DNA from 3 places in the Hahella sp. CR1 genome. Region 1 is predicted to be linked to each of the others. Evidence: predicted binding sites of a transcription regulator. Region 1 holds the regulator's gene; each other region holds the start of a gene.
What was found. Region 1 encodes sigma-54, which starts transcription at its own class of promoters, with help from an activator protein. Its sites were predicted from a motif close to TGGCACNNNNNTTGCTNT; they were not measured.

Region 1 (5,312 bases):
ACCCTTCTCTATACTTGACGGACTCGGCGTCAAGCTGTTGCAAAAAGCTGGAGTAACCGTCGCCATTATCACCGGCCGCAAGTCCGCCATGGTCGCAAAGAGAGCTGGAGACCTGGGCATTTTAGAGTTACTGCAAGGCCGCGAAGACAAACTTGTCGGGCTCAATGAGATTCGAGAAAAGCTTGGCTTAGAACTGAATGAATGCGCCTATGTCGGCGACGACCTTCCTGATCTGGCGGCCATTCGCAGTTGCGGATTTGGCGTTACTGTGCCTAACAGTCACTGGTTTGTTCGCCAGCACGCCACCTACTGCACCTCAGCCCAGGGCGGCAAAGGCGCGGTCAGAGAGGTGTGCGATATGATTCTGGCGGCGAAAGGCCTGCTCCACACCTCCTTGGAAGCCTACCTGTAACTTCATGACAGAACTGTTCAGACAATACAGCAAATGGCTCTACGCGGCTTTGGCGGCGTTTCTGGTTATTTATCTGGTCGCTTATCAGGACGAAGCAAGCGTCCCCTTCTTTGAGGAAGAACCGCTCCTGAAAGACGAACCTGACGCATTTGTCATCAACGCGGTTTACACCACCTACAACAAAGAGGGCGCACTCACCAGCCGCCTGCAAAGCCAACTGGCGAAGCACTATCCCGATACAGACACCGGCGTACTGACGCGCCCCAATCTGGAGATCTTCCAGCAAGGGGAGAAAAGCTGGCATGTGGAGTCTCTGGAAGGCGAACTGCTGATCAAGCAGGACACCCTGAAACTGCGTGGAGACGTGGAAGTAAATGGAGCCTCCAACGACGGAGCGCCGATTCTTATGCAAACGCAAGCGCTCGACTACAACAACAAGTCACGCTTTATCAGCACCGATCAACCCGTTAAGATAACTTCAAATATCAATCAGTTAACCGCTGTCGGAATGGAGGCGGACATTGATAAAAAGCTTATTGTATTACTTTCTCAGGTAACCGGCGTTTATGCACAACCCAAGTAAACTATTCACCGCGGCGCTGTTATTGGGCCTTATTTTCGCCCCGCTTAGCCATGCATTGGACCTTCTTAACGGCAGTGACGAACCGGTGCGCATCAAAGCGGGACGCTGGGAGAGAGATGGCCAGAAAGGCATCGACACCTATATCGGCAATGTCGTTATTATCCAGGGCAAATCCAGCATCGAGGCGGACAAAGTCATTTTATACACCGACGACAATGGCATCAGCCGCTTCCAGGCGACCGGCAAACCCGCTCACTTAGTGCAGTTTGACCAAGAAAAACAAACTGAAACTCACGCTTACGCAGAAAACATGGACTATGACCGTAGCCAGAGTAAAGTCGTTATGCGTAACCATGCACGCATTCTTCAGGACAACAGCTCAGTGGAAGGCGAAGAAATTATTTATTTCACAGACAAGCGTTTAGTCACGGCAAAGGGAGCCTCATCGGGCAATCAAACCGAGCAGGTTGAAATTATCTATCATCCGCCCAAATCTAATAAACAATGAGCACTCTCACCGCCAGAAATCTGGCCAAGGCCTACAAGAAACGGCCCGTAGTAAAAGATGTGTCCGTTGAAATTCGCAGCGGCGAAATCGTGGGCCTCCTCGGCCCTAACGGCGCTGGGAAGACTACCTGCTTCTACATGGTGGTAGGACTCATCCCCAGCGACAAAGGCAGCGTATTTATTGACGAAACGGAAATCACCGGCCTGCCTATGCACGGGAGAGCGCGCAAGGGCATTGGCTATCTGCCGCAGGAAGCTTCGGTCTTCAGAAAGCTGTCCGTAGAGGACAACATCTACGCCATCCTTGAGACCAGAGCGGATCTGAGCCGCAAGGAGCGTAAGCTTAAGATGGAAGAGCTGCTGCAGGAATTTCACATCACCCATATTCGTAAAAGCCTTGGCATGAGTCTCTCGGGGGGCGAGCGTCGACGCGTGGAAATCGCTCGCGCGCTGGCTACGGAGCCAAAGTTTGTCTTATTGGATGAGCCTTTCGCCGGGGTGGATCCTATTTCCGTCAATGATATCAAGCAGATTATCGAGCATCTCAAAAAGCGCGGCATCGGCGTTTTAATTACAGACCATAATGTGCGCGAGACCTTGGATATTTGTGAACGCGCCTATATTGTCAGTGAAGGATTTATTATCGCAAGCGGCGCCCCAAGTGATATCCTTGCCAACCCAAAGGTTAGAGAGGTCTATCTGGGTGACCAGTTCAAACTTTAGTTTAACCGGCGGCTTCCATCTCAGATGGACCTCAAGGCTCAAGAGCTTAGGATTAAAGCACCTAATAACTATGAAAAACTCACAAGATCTGTGCCTGAATCGGTGGTAAGCATCAGATGGTTATGAAAACTTCATTGCAGTTAAAGCTGGGTCAACAGCTGACCATGACCCCGCAACTGCAACAAGCAATAAAACTTTTGCAGCTTTCAACACTGGATTTACAGCAGGAGATTCAACAAGCGCTTGAGTCCAACCCCATGCTGGAAGTGTCTGAAGAAGACGAATCTCCCAACCACGTTCAGAACGATACGATCAGCGACATGCTCGCCAATAACTCCAGCAAGGAGCGAACGCAAGAGTCGGGCATGGATGAAGGAGGATTCGCCGAAGAGGACAACTGGTCCGATTCCATTCCGAACGACCTCCCCGTCGATACCGCCTGGGATGATGTCTTCCAGAGCGGATCAAGCAGCTACAGCGGCGGCGAAGATGACGAATACGACTTCGAATCCCGCAATAGCAAAGGCGAAACCCTGCAAGACCACCTTCTCTGGCAACTGAACCTTACCCCCATGTCCGACATTGACCGCATGATCGCTGTTGCGATAATTGATGCAGTCAATACTGATGGCTATCTCTCCCTCACTCCAGACGAAATTCATGGCGGACTGCAAACTGAGGGGGAAGAAGAAATTGAGCTGGACGAAGTACGCGCCGTCTTAAAGCGAGTGCAGCAATTCGATCCTCCTGGAGTCGCCACTTGCAACTTGCAGGACTGCCTGCTGAGTCAGTTGAATCAACTGCCTAAAGACACCCCCTGGTTGGGTCAGGCCAAGCTGGTGGTCAGCCACTATATCAATCTGCTTGGCAACCGCGACTACGCCCAGTTGATGCGCCGCAGCCGCCTGAAAGAAGACGATCTGCGGGAAGTTCTCAAACTGATTCAAAGCCTGAACCCAAGACCGGGCGAAGGCATTCAGGAAAGCAATACCGAATACGTGGTTCCTGACGTTATCGTCAAAAAAGCCAACGGCCGCTGGCTGGTTGAGCTGAACCCTGAAATCGCTCCCAAGATTCGTATCAACCCTGGCTATGCAGGTTTGGTGAGACGCGCGGACAACAGCTCAGACAACACTTATTTACGCGACCAGTTACAGGAAGCGCGCTGGTTTATCAAAAGCTTGCAAAGCCGTAATGAAACTCTGTTGAAAGTCGCTTCACAAATCGTCGAACATCAGCAAGGATTCCTTGAGTACGGCGAAGAGGCGATGAAGCCACTGGTGCTGCACGATATTGCGGAGGCGGTGGAGATGCATGAGTCGACGATTTCCCGGGTGACCACCCAGAAATACATGCACACTCCTCGCGGCGTATTTGAGCTGAAGTACTTTTTCTCCAGCCATGTCAGCACAGACACGGGTGGCGAGTGTTCTTCGACCGCTATTAGAGCTATTATCAAGAAGTTAGTCGCGGCGGAATCACCGAAGAAACCATTGAGCGACAGCAAAATTGCTGCGCTGCTTGGCGACCAGGGCATCAACGTCGCCCGTCGCACGATCGCAAAGTACCGGGAGGCGCTTTCCATTCCGCCTTCCAATGAACGTAAGCGATTAATTTAAAAGGAGGAATACAGGCATAAGACTTAAATCAAATAGTCACAAATTGGATGTGCTAGTATTTTTCATGGAAGTGCAAAATTCATAATGCACCGTATATTGGCATTAGGAGCAAAGTATGCAAATGAACATCACCGGACATCAAGTCGAGTTAACTGAAGCACTAAAAGACTACGTTAACAACAAGTTCGACAAGCTCGAACGACACTTCGACAGTATCAGTAATGTCCAAGTTACGCTCTCCATTCAAAAACAGCGTCAGATTGCGGAAGCAACCATGCACATAAGCGGCGCTGACCTGCATGCCAATGCTGAACACGAAGATATGTACGCGTCAATTGACGCACTGGTGGACAAATTAGACCGCCAGATCCTCAAACACAAAGAGAAGCACGTTGATCGGATGCACGGCGCATCCGCCAGATAACAGAACATGGCCCAAACCACACTAACTATTGAGTCAATTATCTCGCCCGCCCTCACACGCTGTGGGGTGTCGGGCTCGAGTAAGAAGCGCGTTCTCGAATATATCGCCAATCTGATTGCGCAACATTTTCCGTTTTTGGACGAGAACGCCATTTTTACCAACCTGATATGCCGTGAAAGACTCGGCAGCACTGGTATCGGCCAGGGTATCGCAATACCTCATTGCCGCCTGGAAAACTGCGACCGCATCATAGGGGCCTTGCTTACACTCAAGGACAAAATCCCTTTTGACGCCATAGACAACGAACCTGTGGACCTGCTGTTCGTTCTGATCGTGCCTCAAGAGGCCACCAGCGAACACTTGGACCTTCTGAGCCAGCTGGCCCAGAAATTCAATGACCGTCGCTTCTGCGAACACCTACGCGACTGTGACAACGACGAAACCCTGTTCAGGAGGGTGCTGGAGAAATAATCCAGCTTCGATGGAAAGAGGAAGACATGAAGCTGATTATCGTAAGTGGTCGTTCAGGCTCCGGAAAAAGTACGGCGCTCCATGTTCTGGAGGACATGGGCTATTACTGCATCGATAACCTGCCTATCGGTCTCCTCTCGCCTCTCACCCAAGAGGTGCTGGACCAGGGGAAAACCCAGAATCAGCAACTCGCCGTCAGCATAGACGCCCGCAATCTTTATAGAGACCTGTCGGATTTCCCGTCAATTTACGCCACTCTGCAGGCGCATAATATCGATGTGGAAATCATCTATCTTGACGCCAATGACGCCACCTTAATCAAACGTTTTCATGCAACGCGTCGCAAGCACCCGCTCAGCAGTAAAAGCACATCACTGAAAGAAGCCATCGCCAAAGAGAAACAGCTGCTGGAGCCGATCGCCACCCTGGCGAACCTCTATATAGACACCAGCGATCTCTCCATTTACCAGTTACGGGATCAGGTTAAGATCAGGGTTATCGGGCATAAAACCCAGGAATTGGCCCTACTCTTCCAGTCTTTCGGCTTCAAGCATGGCGTACCATCGGATTCCG
Region 2 (5,312 bases), on a different contig from region 1:
CCAACAGCATCGCAGAGGTAATGAACACCTCCTTCGGCATCCCCGCCGCCGCCTCCGGCGTCGTCATGACCGTGCTGATCGGCTTCGTATTGCTCGGCGGCATCAAACGCATCGGCGCCGTGGCGCAAGCGCTGGTGCCCACCATGTGCATCTCCTATATTCTCTGCGCCTTTTATATCCTGTTCACGTTCTCTGATCGTATCCCTCACGCTTTCGACCTGATCTTCACCCACGCTTTCTCTCCCACCGCCGCTACAGGCGGATTCGCCGGCGCTGCAGTGATGATGGCGATTCGCTACGGCGTCGCCCGAGGCATTTTCTCCAACGAAGCCGGCCTTGGCACCGCAGGTATCGCGCAGGCGGCGGGGAAAACCTCTGACCCGGTGACCTCTGGTCTTATCGGCATGATGGGTACTTTCATCGACACCATTATTGTCTGCACCCTGACCGGCCTGGCGTTGATCACCAGCGGCGTCTGGGAAAGCGGCGTGTCCGGCGCAGCGCTCACCGCCAGCGCATTTGCCGCGGCGATGCCGGGATTCGGCGAATATCTGCTGGCGATCCAGTTGATCGTTTTCGCCTTCACCACCATCCTCGGTTGGGCTTATTACGGCGAGAAATGCTGGGAGTACTTGATGGGCTCCGCCGCGATTATTCCTTACCGTCTGCTAAGCACCCTGTGCGTCATGATCGGCGCGCTGGCGCAGCTGGAATTCGTCTGGTTGGTCGGCGATGTCTTCAACGCTTTCATGGCCATCCCCAACCTGCTGTCGCTATTGCTGTTGTCGCCCATTCTGGTCAAGTTGACCAATGAGCATTTCGCCACCGTCAAAATGGCGGCGGTTAGAACTTAACGATCTCATAAACCCCTGTGGCCGCCTCTGTGCGGCCTTTTTTATACTCATCCATAGACTTCCCACCCCTCTCCACCTTAATCCCTGCAAACATACACTCCAGCTATCAAGTTGCCTTCCTCGCGGCCTTCGGAGAATATGATCGCTGTCTGTAACCATTTATCGAAAAAGATCATATGAAAAACGTAGTCATCGGTCTGCTGGGCACCACCATGGATAAACGCGGCAAGGGGCCTGCGCGCTGGGAAACCTGGCGGCCGACCGTCGGCATATTCATGCAACAGGACCTGCTGATTGATCGCATAGAGCTGCTGCATGACGCCAGAGACTCACGCCTGGCCAATAACGTGGGCGCGGATATCGAGACTGTATCGCCGGATACAGAAGTGAGCCTGCGCCAGGTCAGTTTCAGCGATCCCTGGGACTTCGAACAGGTTTACAGCACGTTGCTGGATTTCGCCGAAAACTATCCTTTCAAGCCAGATGAAGAGCGTTATCTACTGCATATCACCACCGGCACCCATGTTGCGCAGATTTGCTGGTTCCTGCTATGTGAAGCGAATTACATTCCCGCGCAGATTTTGCAGACCTCTCCAGACAGAGGCGAACGCGTCGCCGCAGGGAAATATCATCTGATTGATCTCGACCTCTCCAAATACGACGCCATCAGTTCACGCTTCAAGCGCCAGCAGTTGGAAGGGACAGAGTTTCTCAAGTCAGGCATCGCCACCCGCAACGCCCGCTTCAACGCCATGATCCAGCAAATCGAGCGAGTGGCGATTCGCTCCCAGGCGCCGATTCTGATCACCGGCCCCACTGGGGCAGGCAAATCCCAGCTCGCTGGCAAGATTTTTGAGCTGAAGAAAATCCGCGGCTCCGTCAGAGGTGAATTTGTGTCAGTCAACTGCGCCACGCTACGTGGCGACAGCGCTATGTCGGCGCTGTTTGGCCACAACAAGGGCGCATTCACCGGCGCACAAACCGCTCGCAAGGGCCTGCTCGCCAAAGCCGATCAAGGATTGCTGTTCTTGGATGAAATCGGCGAACTGGGCCTGGATGAACAGGCGATGTTGTTACACGCCATCGAAGAGAAGCGCTTCTACCCCGTCGGTTCAGACAACCCTGCGCACAGCGACTTCCAGCTTATTGCCGGCACCAATCGCGATCTGCAGAAACAGGTCGACAACGGCAGCTTTCGGGAGGACCTGTTAACCCGCATCAATTTGTGGAGTTATGAACTCCCCGGATTAAAAGACCGTCGCGAAGACATAGAGCCTAACCTGGAGTATGAGCTGCAAAAAGCCGAGCAGCAGCTAGGTCATAAGGTCAGCTTCAATAAAGCCGCCCGTGCCAGATTCCTGCATTTCGCCCAACAGCCGGACTCCTTATGGCAGGGCAATTTCCGCGACCTGAACGCCTGTGTACAGCGTATGGCCACACTCTCTGAAGGCGGTCGCATCAACGAAACGCTGGTGGATGAAGAGTGCGAGCGTCTACGGCGATTCTGGCGACGCAGCAGCGCTCAGGAGTCTCTGCCGCCATTGGAAGACTACCTGTCCCCTGAACAGGTGGCGGAAATTGACGCCTTCGACCAATATCAGTTACGCAGTGTGATTGCGCTCTGTCGTGACAGCCGCTCTTTGTCTGAGGCGGGACGCCAGCTCTTCAACCGCTCAAGATTGCGTAAAAGCTCCAGTAACGACTCTCATCGTCTACGGCAGTATCTGAGTAAGTTCGATCTGGAATTCGATAATCTAAAAACATAAATCTCTATCTAAATAGATATATCTCTTCAACGACATATTTCGACAATTTTATATATATTCTTATTTTTCATATAGTTAAGTATATGAGAAAAGTTGGCCCAGCTTTTGTAATAGTAATGGTATCGAGATGAACCTGCTGCAAGGCGATTCATCCAAATACAGTTGCTCCGGGACAAGCGAGTCCCACCAAAAAGGTTTGAGAATGATGCAAAGCACAAAACCCCAAATGCCCTACGAAGTAACTAACGTAGAAAAAGGCGTTCCGATCAAAAGCTGGACCAACGGCGTTCCATTCGAACCGGAAGCGCGTAAGCAATTAAGAAACATTGCGTCCCTGCCGTTTATTCATAAGTGGGTGGCTGCGATGCCGGACGTGCACTTAGGTAAAGGCGCGACCATCGGCTCTGTTATTCCCACTTCCGGCGCCATTATTCCCGCTGCGGTGGGAGTGGATATTGGTTGCGGAATGATGGCGGTGAAAACCGACGTGCATGCAACGCAGTTGCCGGATTCTTTGGGAGCGCTACGTAGCGCGATAGAAGCGGCGATACCCCATGGCCGTCAGCCAGGACGACGCGACCGGGGTTCCTGGCATGATATTCCAGAGGATGTAGGCGCTCGTTGGACTCATGAACTGGCGGATCGCTTTAAAATCCTGTGCGAAAAGCACCCGGTTTTGAAAAACACCAACAACGTGAACCACCTGGGAACCCTGGGTACCGGTAATCACTTCATCGAAGTGTGTCTGGATGAGAATAACGACGTATGGATTATGCTGCACTCAGGTTCCCGCGGCGTTGGGAATCGTATCGGCGAGCATTTCATCAAGCTGGCGAAGAAGGAAATGGAGCGTTTCTTCGTAAACCTGCCGGATAAAGATCTGGCCTATCTGGCGGAGGGAACCGATTACTTCAACGACTATGTGCAAGCCGTTGGCTGGGCGCAGGATTTCGCGCGCATCAACCGTGAGGCGATGATGCAACGGGCGCTGAACGCCTTGGCGGTTACGTTGAACAAGCCGGTAATCGCCGAGCTGGAAGCGGTGAACTGTCACCATAACTATGTGCAGAAGGAAAACCACTACGGGAAAAACGTGTGGTTGACCCGAAAAGGCGCAGTAAGCGCACAGGAAGGCCAGCTGGGTATTATCCCAGGCAGCATGGGAGCCCGTTCCTACATCGTACGCGGAAAAGGCAACGCGGAAAGCTTCTGTAGCTGTAGCCATGGCGCAGGAAGAGTGATGTCCCGCACCGAGGCGAAAAAGCGCGTATCCGTAGAAGAGCACGCTCGCGCCACAGCGCATGTGGAATGCCGAAAAGACGCGGCGGTAGTGGACGAAACGCCTTCCGCTTACAAAGACATCGACGCCGTGATGGCGGCGCAGTCCGACCTGGTTGAAGTCGTGCATACGCTGAGACAGGTGGTTTGCGTAAAAGGTTGAAGAGAGGCGGCGTCATGCCGCTGACGCAATAAGTTGTACGGTATTTAAGATGGATAAAGTAGTAATAGACGGACGCATGGGCGAAGGTGGAGGACAGATTCTGAGATCCTCCCTGACCCTGGCCATGCTGTACGGCAAAGAAATAGAAATTAACCATATTCGCGGCAAGCGCCCCAAACCAGGCCTGATGCGTCAGCATCTGACCTGCGTTAAGGCCGCCCAGGCGATATGCGGCGCCAAAGTAGACGGGGCGGAACTGGGCTCCTCCCGGTTGACGTTCAAACCCGGCCCGATAAAGGGCGGCGACTACAAATTCGATGTGGGTAGCGCAGGCAGCACGGCGCTGGTGTTCCAAACCGTATTACTGCCTCTGTTACAGGCGGAAGGAGCCTCTACCGTGGAATTCGGCGGCGGCACCCATAACCCGTTCGCACCGCCTCTTACGGAAATTGAACGCTCCTTCCTGCCGCTGCTGCGGGATATGGGAGCTAAAATCGAAGTGGAAACAGAGCGTTGGGGCTTTATGCCCGCTGGCGGCGGTAAATGGCGCATTCGCATACAGCCGGAAGCTTTGCAGCCGATTGAGCGGCTAGAGCGCGGCGAGCTGAACCACAGCCGCCTGACCGCCTACTGCTATAACATTCCCGGCAAGGTGGGAGAGCGGGAAGTACAGGCGTACTTATCTTTGCGCGAACACCCGGTGCATGAGTCACGGCAACGCAAGCCGGAAGCAGGCTGCGCCGGCAATCTGCTGGCGGTGGACCTGCAATTCGACGGCCATCGTATCTGTCTTTCCGAACTGGGTCAGGTGCGAAGACGGGCGGAGCTGGTGTCCAAGTTGCTCAGCCAGAAGGTGAAAACCTACCTGGACAGCAACGCGGTCTTGGATGAGCATCTGACGGATCAGATGATGCTGCCCATGCTGGTGGCCGGAGGCGGCAGGTTCTCCATTTCAGAATGGTCTCTGCACGCCCAGACCAATGCGGAAGTCATCGAACTGTTCACGTCACGCAAAATAGAATGTGACGGAGCCATCATGTGGATGGTGTGATGAAGCGACTATTCATGGAAATACTAAAGGAGAGGAGCCCCGCCTCTCCTTATTTTGATTGCAGCTTTCTATTGATAAGACCCTTCTTGATATTGCTCTCGGGAAGCCTGTTTCCATTCATCAATAAAGCCCGCTTTGGTTAGATAGCCATAAACCTGATTAAACAGTTTATACATCCAGAACTGCAGATCGTCGATGCC
Region 3 (5,312 bases), on a different contig from region 1:
GGGTTCTTCACCTGAGAAAAGCGCCAAGTGCAATGACCGCCAGCGGCTGTTGCGGAGTTCTGCACTCCCGCCACACGCAAAGACAAGATATTGTGGGCTAACCAATCGAACATAACGGGCATTTTACGTACTCCTAAATACAACTAAATCTCGTAAATAACGCACTTCCCCCAGGTATTAAGGGGTGAAACTGAAAGCGCAAAACTGTAGTCGCGACTGATGTAGATACTAATTCAGGTCGACCGCCGGCTTGTATCTGGGAAAGCGCGCACAAACCACCTTTGCATTCCTAGACTTTAGTCCAACTCTTCACAGTGGGTCTGACCAAGCAAGGTTGGACCAGCGATATCCGATCAAGTTCCCAATGAGCTGTTATATTTAACTATACGCCCCCTATTCATCCGTTTATTGCACAGGTGATGTTATGGACCCCAGGGAAGTGAAATCCGCCGAAGACGCACGCACGCTTATCGAAGACTCGATGTTTAAGCACATAAAAGTTGGCGTATTTGACATTGATGGCGTCATGCGCGGCAAATACATGTCGCGAGACAAGTTTTTATCGTCATTGAACAAAGGATTTGGCTTCTGTGATGTTGTTCTGGGCTGGGACGTAAAAGATCAGCTTTATGACAATGTCGCCTACACTGGCTGGCATACAGGCTACCCTGATGCGCAAGTGCGTATTATCCCCTCCAGCTGCCGTACATTACCTCTTGAAAGCGGCGGCGTATTCTTCCTCGCTGAATTTGCTGATCAGGCAGAAGCAATCTGCCCTCGCGGCCTGCTCAAAAGAGTGGTGGCGAAAGCAAGAGACATGGGGCTGGAAGTCGATTGCGGTTTTGAATATGAATTCTTTGTTTTTGAAGAGACGCCTCACAGTATTCGAGAGAAATCTTTCCAAGGCCTCACTCCCATAGCGCCGTCAGAATTCGGTTATTCCGTCATCCGCAACAGTGTGGAGTCAGATATCTATTTGAGCCTGCTGCAATTGGCGGATGATATGGACTTTCCTCTTGAGGGCCTTCACGAGGAAACCGGCCCCGGCGTCCTTGAAGCGGCGATTACCCACGATGAAGCAATTAACGCAGCCGATAAAGCGGCATTATTTAAAACGTTTACCAAAATTGCGCTGCAAAAGCAGGGCAAGATGGCCACCTTCATGGCCAAGTGGTCTAAAGACTACCCAGGACAAAGCGGCCACATACACTTATCTCTAAAAGACGATAAAGGGCTGAATCTTTTTTATGATGGAGAAAGAGAAGCCAACATGAGCGCCACGATGCGCCATTTCATTGCAGGCCAACAAAAGCTGATGCCTGAACTGATGGCGATGATTGCTCCCACGGTTAACTCTTATCGAAGACTCATTCCTGGGTTTTGGGCTCCTACAGAAGCCAGCGTTGGCATAGATAACAGAACCTGCGCTATCCGAGTCATTCCTGGAGACGTACAGTCCCAACGTTTGGAGTATCGAATTGGCGCCGCCGACGCCAATCCCTATATCATCCTCGCAGCAGTTATTGCATCGGGTTTGTGGGGAATGGAAAACAAACTTGAACCTGAATGTATGGTGGAGGGCAACGCCTACGATCAGGCTTTTCCTGAGCATCTGCAGCTTCCATCGACTTTATGGGACGCTGCGCAACGTCTGAAAAACTGCCAGATGGCCAGAGACTTCTTTGGTTCCCCTTTTGTCGAACACTTTGCAGCAACTCGCGAGTGGGAGGAGCGGGAGTACAGGAAATATATTTCAATGTGGGAGCTGGAACGCTACTTCGAGATAATCTGAGTATAAACGTCAGCTAAGAGAGAAGAAGTGTGTAGATGTCTGGATCGGAGGAAAAGATCCTCCCTCCGATCCAAGATCATCAAAGCTAGCTACGACTAATATTATTTAGCGCGCTTTCTAGCTACCAGGCCAACCAGGCCCAGACCCAACAGTGCGAAAGTAGTGGGTTCAGGTACAGAGTGAACAGAGATTTTCCACTCTTCAGTTTCGCCTTGGTAGTAGTGACCAGTTGGAGTCATGCGATCTTCATAGCTACCAGTGTATTCAGTTTTCCACTGGTCATTCCAAGTACCGCCGTACATGTTGGTGATGGAGTGGCTGCAGGTTACGATAGCGCGCAACCAGAAATCGCCTACGTCAGCGTTAGTCAGCGTGTATTCGCTTGAGAAGAAAGAGAAGTCAGGGTTGGTAGGCGCTTTCCAAGAACCCAGAACTGGCTCGAAATCAGTCAGTTTATGTTCGCCGTATGCAATTTCGTCGCTAGCGTCGAATACGCCATTTTGGTCCCAGTCAATCCAGGCCTTCATCAGGTCGGCGTAGTGAGTACCCACGTTTTGCTTGTGAACGTTGAATTTGAATTGAACAGTTTGGCCAACAGTCAGATCGTTACGACCCCAGCTTGCGCCGCCGTCAGTAGTCCAGGAAACGCCATAGGAATCGCCATTAGGCGCGTCAGCCAGTTCTTGCCACGCAGTTGTGTCGTGAGTAGCTGTGCCGTAAGAAGCAGGAATAGCGTATGCGCTGGCCGCGCCCAGCATTAATGGAAGGCTTGCTAGAAATGCGAGTTTCTTCATGATGTCCTCTGAACAAATGTCGGTTAAATTGATTTAGCGTAAATGCTAGTTTTTATAGTGAAGAGTCGTGCCCTTATTGTCCCCGTTATATAGCAACCCGCGTGCCAACTTTTAGAGCTTTGATTTATAAGGACAAAGCTTTTTTGTCTTACTGGATATGTAAAAATAATGGACTATTTGCTGAAACTAGTGCATACCGCACCGACACTCTAACGCATAATGAAACCGGGAACTCGTTTCCTTTATTCCTATCTCTCCATAGACCTCCCAAATTCAAATAGGAAACGTTCCACAAGATTTACAAAACCCCGCGACATCCCCCAGTAATTTGCAATAATTAAAGCTGAGCAGAGGGAAATTTATTGCGACGACAAGCATAGGGAAGCAACTACCATGAGAATCATTTCACCCATTGACGGATCATTAGTGGCGGAAAGGGAACCAGCCACGGACACGCAAATCCACGCAGCGCTTGAACGCGCACTCACCGCCCAAAGAATTTGGCGCACAGTCTCCATCACAGAGCGAGCACGCTACTGCCGTCTCGCCATTGCCGCACTGGCGGCGCAAACTCGGGAGATCGCTCCAGAGATTACACTCTTGATGGGCCGTCCCGTGCGAGAGACGCCTCAGGAAATCAAAGAAGCGGAAGTCTGCGCTGAGTACATGATTGATATCGCCGAAAGATATCTTGAAGACCTAATAACGCAACCAAAAACTGGCTTTCGCCGTTATATGAGACGCGAGCCTCTGGGCGTAGTATTGTGTGTCGCCCCCTGGGATCACCCATACCTGGCCGCGGCCAATGCGATTATTCCTGCGCTCATGGCCGGCAACTGCGTTATTCTCAAACATTCCATACAAACGTTATTGTGTGCGGAGCGGTTCTCTCACATTTTTTTTGAGGCCGGGCTCCCAGACGGCGTATTTCAGCATTTACACGTCAACGACGCAGATACATTACGCTTGATCAGCGACCAACGAATAAGCCATGTCTCTTTTATGGGCTCCAGTGCGAAAGGCGTCGCCATTGAACGCGCCGCCGCTGGAACATTCAAAAAGCTAACCATAGAGTTAGGCGGCAACAATCCTGCTTATGTTTTATCCGATGCGTCATTGCGTATATGCGCCACCGGTATCGCTAATGGCGCACTATTCAATTGTGGGCAATCCAATCGCGCCATTAACCGGATTTACGCTCACGAGGACATCTATGATGAAATATTGGACGCCCTGGTTGCAGAAGTTAAACGCTACAAACTGGCGAACCCGATGGACCCCTCCACTACATTAGGGCCAATGGCGAGTCCGCAAAAAGCCATGGAAGTCAAAACACAACTGGACGCGGCTATCGCCCAGGGCGCAACGCCTTGCATTGAGCACACTCACTACTCTGACGCAAGCCTCGGCCCCGCCTACTTGCCGCCACAAGTGTTAACGAATGTCGATCATTCCATGGCGTTGATGACAAGTGAAACATTCGGTCCAGTTATGGGCGTCATGAAGGTGAAGGATGACGCTGAAGCCATCCACTACATGAACGACAGCCTCTATGGATTGAGGACCTCACTTTGGACCCAGGACGCCGCACGCGCCCAGGCAATTGGGGAGCAACTGCAGACTGGCGCAGTGCTGATGAATCAAAGCACTCAAATTGACCCCGCCCTGGCCTGGGGGGGCGTTAAGAAATCTGGATGCGGCTCACTGTTATCGGAACTTGCCTACACGCAACTCACCCAAGCCAAGTCTTACTATTTGCGTATGGCTTAGCCTGATAGATAACTTCTTTTCGTTTCAGGGGTGTTCAGATTATAAAATCAAGCGGCGGCTGAGCCGTCGCGCCTTTACACCCTATTGTCACTTTGCGATAGCGCCGATAATTGGAAACTTCATTTGTACACCTGTGGAGCTCTGCCCGCCCATGAATATTCTGCGACTGGAAAATACGCTTAACGTCATATACAGCAAAACCCATGTAGCGATATATGACTTTAACTTCGAGCTGTTTTTCCAGTGTAGTCATCCCAGCTTTTTTGAGTCGCCATCCCTGTGTATATTGAGGGTTGGCGCAGTCGAAAACTACGCAGAGAAGTACTCTGAGTTGGCCGCCATGGGATTGCAGCCTGTAAACTCTCCAGACGAATTTCTGCGAGCCAGTGAGCTATCCCACTGGCTGCCTTATATAAAGGACATGACGCCCAGGACACTTTGTGTAGAGCAATTCCCAGAAGCTGAGAGCATAGAAGAGCAGTTTGGCTGGCCTGTATTTATCAAAGGGTCGCGTCAAACCAGCCGACACAACCCAGAACTATCTATCGCCCACGGGCCGGACGATTATCAACGCATCGTGGACAGTTACCAGCGGGACAAAATTCTGCATTGGCAGAAAATAGCGATACGGGAGTTCATCCCACTGGAGCCCGTCCCTGGCGGTATTCCGGGAAAAATAAGTCCCTCTCAGGAGTACAGGACATTCTGGTGGCATGGTGAGTGCGTCGGCTGTGGCAGGTATTGGCCCTCGGATTACAGCGCCCCTGACCTGAAGCAGGGCTTACAACTTGCTCAGGAAGCCGCGGAGCGCTTGAAGGTCCCCTTTCTGGTTATCGACATCGCCAAAACCCGGCAAGGGCATTGGATCATCATCGAATGCAACGACGCCCAGGAATCTGGTTACGCCAGCATCCCCCCACTACAGCTTTGGCGCAATATCCTGGAGCAGGTCAAAA

Region 2: the regulator sigma-54 is predicted to act here: its motif matches at 2,715-2,732, upstream of ONV78_RS01220 (RtcB family protein).
Region 3: the regulator sigma-54 is predicted to act here: its motif matches at 2,676-2,693, upstream of ONV78_RS14160 (PEP-CTERM sorting domain-containing protein).

What each region holds. Positions count from the first base shown of each region.
Region 1 covers NZ_JAPELK010000004.1:35,487-40,798, reverse strand. Annotated here, with positions in the region: gene ONV78_RS10765 (HAD-IIIA family hydrolase) at 1-412, shown strand, start outside; gene lptC (LPS export ABC transporter periplasmic protein LptC) at 417-995, shown strand; gene lptA (lipopolysaccharide transport periplasmic protein LptA) at 979-1,503, shown strand; gene lptB (LPS export ABC transporter ATP-binding protein) at 1,500-2,225, shown strand; gene ONV78_RS10745 (RNA polymerase factor sigma-54) at 2,348-3,844, shown strand; gene raiA (ribosome-associated translation inhibitor RaiA) at 3,960-4,268, shown strand; gene ptsN (PTS IIA-like nitrogen regulatory protein PtsN) at 4,275-4,739, shown strand; gene rapZ (RNase adapter RapZ) at 4,766-5,312, shown strand, end outside.
Region 2 covers NZ_JAPELK010000001.1:267,919-273,230, forward strand. Annotated here, with positions in the region: gene ONV78_RS01210 (sodium:alanine symporter family protein) at 1-854, shown strand, start outside; gene rtcR (RNA repair transcriptional activator RtcR) at 1,031-2,620, shown strand; gene ONV78_RS01220 (RtcB family protein) at 2,823-4,061, shown strand; gene rtcA (RNA 3'-terminal phosphate cyclase) at 4,111-5,112, shown strand; gene ONV78_RS01230 (hypothetical protein) at 5,181-5,312, opposite strand, start outside.
Region 3 covers NZ_JAPELK010000005.1:208,026-213,337, reverse strand. Annotated here, with positions in the region: gene ONV78_RS14170 (YopT-type cysteine protease domain-containing protein) at 1-122, opposite strand, end outside; gene ONV78_RS14165 (glutamine synthetase) at 425-1,792, shown strand; gene ONV78_RS14160 (PEP-CTERM sorting domain-containing protein) at 1,894-2,586, opposite strand; gene ONV78_RS14155 (aldehyde dehydrogenase family protein) at 2,980-4,356, shown strand; gene ONV78_RS14150 (ATP-grasp domain-containing protein) at 4,508-5,312, shown strand, end outside.